Vulgatibacter sp.: one gene and its partner. The protein of the gene in region 1 interacts with the protein of each later gene in a pairwise test. Links are inferred from orthologs where the notes say so. Each region holds a gene or a part of one and is shown in the gene's direction. Other genes may lie near its edges.

Region 1 (3,183 bases):
GAGGTCCGCGAGGCGGACATCCAGCGCGTGATCGACGCGGCCAAGGCGATCGCCATTCCGCTCGACCGCGAAGTGATCCACGTGCTGCCCCAGGAGTTCGTCATCGACGAGCAGGGCGGCATCAAGGATCCGCTCGGCATGTCCGGCGTGCGCCTCGAGGCCAAGGTCCACATCGTGACCGGCGCGGTCTCCAGCGCCCAGAACATCATCAAGTGCGCCAACAAGACGGGCCTCAACGTCGCCGACATCGTGCTCCAGCCCCTGGCCTCCTCCGAGGCAGTGCTCGGCGAGGACGAGAAGGAACTCGGCGTCTGCCTCGTCGACATCGGCGGCGGCACCACCGACATCGCCATCTTCTCCGGCGGCTCGATCGTCCACACCGGCGTGATCGCGCTGGGCGGCAACAACCTCACCAGCGACATCGCCATCGGCCTGCGCACCCCCGCCCACGAGGCGGAGCGGATCAAGCAGAAGCACGGCTGCTGCATGGCGGCCCTCGTCGACGAGGACGAGACGATCGAGGTGCCGAGCGTCGGCGGCCGCCAGCCGCGGGTGCTCTCGCGCCGGATCCTCACCGAGATCCTCGAGCCGCGGGTGGAGGAGATCTTCCAGATGGTGCAGCGCGAGGTGGAGCGCTGCGGCTACCAGGATCTCCTCGCCTCGGGCGTGGTGATCACCGGCGGCTCGACGCTGCTGGCCGGCATGCCGGAGCTCGCCGAGGAGGTGCTCGGCCTGCCGGTGCGCCGCGGCCTGCCGAGGGGCATCGGCGGTCTCGTCGACGTGGTGAAGAGCCCGATGTACGCCACCGGCGTGGGCCTCGTGCAATACGGCGCCCGCAACCTCGAGATGCGGAACTTCAAGATCCGCGGTGGCGACGACAACGTCTACAAGAAGGTCGGCAAGCGCATGAAGGAGTGGTTTGCCGAGATCTTCTGATCACGCCGAGAGCTGAAGGAGCGAGCGATGATTGATTTCGAAGGGAAGAGCAGCGTTCCCGGCGCGCGCATCAAGGTGATCGGCGTCGGCGGTGGCGGCGGCAACGCCGTCAACAGCATGATCTCGGCCGGCCTCACCGGCGTGGACTTCATCGTCTGCAACACCGACGCACAGGCGCTGGCGGCCAACAAGGCGCCGTTCAAGGTGCAGCTCGGGCAGGCGCTCACCCGCGGCCTCGGCGCCGGCGCGAACCCCGGCGTGGGCCGCGATGCGGCCCTCGAGGATCGGGAGAAGCTCCTCGAGCTCCTCGAGGGCGCCGACATGATCTTCGTCACCTGCGGCATGGGTGGCGGCACGGGCACCGGCGGCGCGCCGGTGATCGCCGAGGTGGCCAAGGAGCTCGGCGCCCTCACCGTGGGCGTGGTGACCAAGCCCTTCTCCTTCGAGGGGAACAAGCGGCGCAAGCAGGCCGAGTCCGGCATCGTCGAGCTCGGCGCCGCGGTCGACACGCTGATCACCATCCCGAACCAGCGGCTGCTCTCGGTGGCCGATGCGCGGATGCCGATGCTCGAAGCGTTCCGCCGCGCGGACGACGTGCTGCTCAACGCGGTGCAGGGCATCGTCGACCTGATCCAGAACCACGGCTACGTGAACGTCGACTTCGCCGACGCCCGGGCGGTGATGGCGGATCAGGGCATGGCGCTGATGGGCACGGGGCGTGGCACCGGGGCGAACCGCTGCCTCGACGCGATGCAGGCGGCGATCGCCTCGCCGCTCCTCGAGGACGTCTCGATCGACGGCGCCATGGGGTTGCTCATCAACATCACCGGCCCGGGGGATCTCGGGCTGGTCGAGGTGGACGAGGCCCTCTCCATCGTCCGCGAGGCGGCGCACGAGGATGCGAACATCATCTTCGGTTCCGTGGTCGACGAGCGGATGGAGGACGAGGTCAAGATCACGATCATCGCCACCGGCTTCGAGCAGAAGACGGCGCGGGTGCAGCCGCCGCGGCTCCCTGCGGCAGCGCCGAAGCAGCAGCAGCCCGCAGTCGCTGCCGGGGCCCGCACCGGCAGGGCCCTGCCGCCTCCTCCGCCGCCGGAGGAGATGGCCTACGTCGAGCAGCAGCCGGCCGCGCGCCGCCCCGCCGCGGTGCAGACCCGGCCCTTCTCCTCGCCCCAGCTCCTGCGCGAGCTCGCGGCCGATGCAGAGGATGAGCTCGACATCCCCACCTTCCTGCGCCGCGCCAACCAGGCGGAGTTGGGGTAGGGAAGCGCCGCCGACGGCGGACTGGCGGCAGGGAAATCGGGCCCGGGCGACTCGCTCGGGCCCTTTTTTGTGCTCGATATCAAACACAATTGCCGCTGTTTCGCTTTGGTTAATCGCAATAGTCGAAAAGCTCTTTGCTGGCTCAAATGCAGGTGCCAGAAAATTGGTAACGGCGTCTTGACGCCTTTTTGAAGCGCTTGGTACCGTTCCTTTCGTCCTGACAAACGAAGCGCTGGCTGCCGTGGGAAGTCGAGTTCCAACGGGTGTCGGCGAGGGGGATCGCCTTCCTACCCGGATAACGGGAAGGCGTAATTGCGGGCTTTTGCCCGGAAGAAGGGAAGCACCGATGGCGCAGGGAACGGTCAAGTGGTTCAACGACGCGAAGGGCTACGGTTTCATCTCGCAGGACACCGGCGAGGACGTATTCGTGCACTTCTCGGCGATCACCATGGAGGGGTTCAAGACCCTCGCCGAGGGGGAAGCCGTGGAGTTCGACGTGACGCGTGGCCCCAAGGGCCTGCAGGCGTCGAACGTGCGCCGCGTCGCCTAAGTCACCGAAACCACCGGTGAATCCGCGAAGGCCCGGGCTCTTGCAGCCGCGGGCCTTCCGCGTTCCTGGGGCACGGCTGTGGTGCTGCGGGCGGGCAGCGGTGCTGCGACCCGGGGGTGTTAGCGGACTGGCATCTCCGCGTCCCTGCAGCTGGACGCATCGAGCCGGCATCGATCACCGGTTTGACGACATCCTCGGCAATCAAACGAGCGATGCGACGAACTCGTCGGTGCGGCTCGCCAGTCGATCGCTCTTTTCGAGCAGCTCGTCGAGCTCCCGGAAGAGCTCTTCGCTGCCCTCGAGCTCCTCCCCCGGCGCGAGTCGATGGATCAGATCACCCACCCGAACAAGGTGCTGCCGGGCGAGGAGGAGATCCCTGCCGGCTCTCGTCCCCTGGCGCGTGAAGAGCAGGCCGCTGTGGAAGAGCCGCG
Region 2 (3,083 bases), on another replicon or contig:
GCGACGACGAGGAGGGCGAGCCCCGCTTCGGGCCGCCGGAAGGCGTCACCCGCTGCTGCAACAGCAGCAGCGGCGGAGGCGAGCCCGTTGCCGTTCCCGTCGCAGCCAGGGGCGCCGACCACCGCCTCGAGGCGATCGGAGGCATCGGCGCCCCCGGCGAGGATCGGCGGATCGCCCAGGAGGCTGCCGCCGGCGCAGCCCGCATCCGAGCTGCTCGTGGTCACGGCGAGCTGCCAATCGATGCCTGCCTCGTCGAGCCAGGGCGGAAGCGCCCGGGCCTCCGCCACCAGCTGCTCGCGGAAGGGCTCCATCGAGGCGTGGTCGTCGACCAGGAGGAGGACGTCGACGCGAGGCCGCACGTCGGGGAAGTGGTCGGTCCGCGGCGCCGGCTCGCAGACCGGCTCCTGCGCCACCGCCACCCCCTGGAGCCGGTAGGCCTGGCTCGCGCCGTTGGTGCGGAGCTCGATCTCCTGCTCGAAGCGGCCGGGGGCCGTGGGGCGGAAGGCGAAATGGACCTGCAGTTCCTCCCGCGGCTCGATCCGCACCACCTGCTCCACGTCGCTGAAGAAGGGGGGCTCGACCTCGGGGGGAGAGAGGAGCACCGCCTGCTTTCCCGCGCGGATCGCCGCCTGCCGGATCGCCTCCTCGCCGACCGCCACCTCGCCGAATTCGATGATGTAGGTGGCCTGGATCGGCGGGCCGTAGAAGCCCCCATCCGCCGGGACGTCGTCTGCGGGCTGGCAGCCCGCGAGCAGCAGGGCCGAACAGGCGAGCAGGTGCAGGTGGCGCATCGATACCTCCCCTCGGAGGTCGGAGTGTACGCCGATCACGCAGGGGGTAGAAAAGCTTCCGCCGCCAGCCCGGCAGGGCCCAAGGGGGGCCGGTGTAGGCACCGCCCGGCTACCGGCCCGCTCGGGGATTTCTTTGGATCTGTTGGAGAGCCTGCGTTAGAACCCCGAAGAATCATTACGCCTCGAGGGCTTGGACCGGCATGTTCGACTGGCTCTACCGTCTGTTTTCGCGCGATCTCGCGATCGACCTCGGCACCGCCAACACCCTCATCTACATCCGTGGCATGGGCATCGTCTCGAACGAGCCCTCCGTCGTCGCCGTCCAGCAGGACGCGCGGGGCGGCAAGAAGGTGCTCGCGGTTGGCAAGGAGGCGAAGGAGATGCTGGGGCGCACCCCCGGCAACATCGTCGCCATCCGGCCGATGAAGGACGGCGTGATCGCCGACTTCGAGATCACCGCGGCGATGCTCCGCTACTTCATCCAGACCGCGCACAACCGCAAGGCGCTCGTGCGTCCGCGGATCGTCATCGGCATCCCGTCGGGGATCACCGAGGTCGAGCGGCGCGCGGTGCGCGAGGCGGCGGAGAGCGCGGGCGCCCGCGAGGTCTACCTGATCGAACAGCCGATGGCGGCGGCGATCGGTGCGGGCCTGCCCATCACCGAGCCGTCGGGCAACATGATCGTCGACATCGGTGGCGGCACCTCGGATGTCGCGGTGATCTCCCTCGCCGGGATCGTCTATTCGAAGTCGGTCCGCGTCGGCGGCGACAAGATGGACGAGGGGATCATCCAGCACATCAAGCGCAAGTACAATCTGCTCATCGGCGAGCGCACCGCCGAGCTGATCAAGATGGGCATCGGCACCGCGTACCCGACCGACGAGGTGCTCACCATGGACATCAAGGGCCGCGATCTCGTGGCCGGTGTCCCGCGCACGCTCACCGTGTCGAGCGACGAGATCCGCGACGCCTTGAGCGAGCCGATCAACGCCATCGTCGAGGCGGTGAAGGTCACCCTGGAGCGCACGCCCCCCGAGCTCGCCGGCGACATCGCCGATCGCGGCATCGTGCTCGCCGGCGGTGGCGCGCTCCTCAAGAACCTCGACACGCTCCTCCGGGAGGAGACCGGCCTGCCGGTCTTCCTCGCCGAGGATCCGCTCTCGTCGGTGGTGATCGGGGCCGGCAAGGCGCTGGAGGAGCTCGACATCCTGCGCCAGGTCTGCGCGAACGCTTGAACAACGTGCCGCCCGCGCCCGTCTTCCTTCCGCGGGCGCGGGGCGAATCCGCCCCGTCTTGTCGGGGCGGCCGGTGCATGCGCACCTTCCGCCCGCCCGGAGGTGCCATGTCCCTGCTCAGAAGCCTCGCCCTGCTCCTCGTTCCCCTCGCGCTCGTCTCCCTGGGCTCGGGCTGCACCACCCTGCGCGCCTTGAGCGGCGACATCACCAAGCCGGATTTCACCTTCAAGCGGGTGAAGCTGCAGGGGATGAGCTTCGACTCGGTGACCCTCGGCCTCGTCTACGAGATCGACAATCCCTACGAGATCCCGATCGAGCTGGCGCAGGTGAGCTACCAGCTCGCGGTGGAGGGGAACCGCGTCTTCAGCGGCTCGCCGAACGAGGGGGTGAAGATCCCGGCCAGGCGCAGCAAGGAGATCACCTTCCCGGCGCAGATCCGCTTCGCCGAGATCTTCCCAGCGGCGAAGTCGATCTTCACGCAGGACCGCCTCGACTACCGCGCCAGCGGCAAGGTCGGCATCGACACGCCGGTGGGGATGCTCGCCTTTCCGCTCTCGAAGAGCGGCACCTTCGACAGGCCCGATCTTCCGAAGGTGCGCATCGCCGACATCCGCGCGCCGCGGATCACGGCGAGCGGCGCCGAGCTGCGGGTGGCCCTCGACGTCACCAACACCAACCCGTTCCCGATGCCGCTCGAGTCGGTGCAGTACGGCCTCGCCCTCGCCGGCTCGAAGGTGGGCGGCGGCAGCGTGCGCGGCGCCGACGTGGCGGCGGGCAAGACGAAGCGGCTCGAGTTGCCGGTGCGGGTGAGCCTCTCCGGCGCGGGCAGGAGCCTGCAGAACCTGCTCGCAGGCAAGGCCACCGAGGTGGAGCTCGACGGGAAGTTCGACTTCGGCGGGATCTCCGGGCCCCTCGACGTGGCGCGGAAGATGACGCTCGGAGATTAGAGGAGCGCCGCATGCGCCTGCCCTTCCTCCCGGATCTGGACGAGTGGCTGCTGCAGCAGGTGGCCCGCTCGCGGCTGCGCATCGCCGAGCTCGAGCGCGCCCACCCGGGC

The links.
Region 2: the proteins of ftsZ (region 1) and ACESMR_RS09335 interact in binary tests that used the Escherichia coli proteins (3 or more experiments, as listed by UniProt). The link is inferred for Vulgatibacter sp. from one-to-one orthologs.

The regions. Positions count from the first base shown.
Region 1 is NZ_JAWLCN010000001.1:163,502-166,684, forward strand. What follows is about bases 212-3,082. They hold ftsZ (cell division protein FtsZ), read left to right. Parts: upstream 212-963; coding sequence 964-2,202; downstream 2,203-3,082. Other genes in these bases: ftsA (cell division protein FtsA), read left to right, coding at 212-936; ACESMR_RS00800 (cold-shock protein), read left to right, coding at 2,549-2,752; ACESMR_RS00805 (hypothetical protein), read right to left, coding at 2,954-3,082. In the rest of the region: more of ftsA, read left to right, coding at 1-211; more of ACESMR_RS00805, read right to left, coding at 3,083-3,183. UniProt on the Escherichia coli protein: Essential cell division protein that forms a contractile ring structure (Z ring) at the future cell division site. The regulation of the ring assembly controls the timing and the location of cell division.
Region 2 is NZ_JAWLCN010000003.1:452,533-455,615, forward strand. Bases 238-3,008 are described here. They hold ACESMR_RS09335 (rod shape-determining protein), read left to right. Parts: upstream 238-991; coding sequence 992-2,026; downstream 2,027-3,008. Other genes in these bases: ACESMR_RS09330 (hypothetical protein), read right to left, coding at 238-791; ACESMR_RS09340 (LEA type 2 family protein), read left to right, coding at 2,134-2,973; ACESMR_RS09345 (EcsC family protein), read left to right, coding at 2,985-3,008. In the rest of the region: more of ACESMR_RS09330, read right to left, coding at 1-237; more of ACESMR_RS09345, read left to right, coding at 3,009-3,083. UniProt on the Escherichia coli protein: Forms membrane-associated dynamic filaments that are essential for cell shape determination. Acts by regulating cell wall synthesis and cell elongation, and thus cell shape.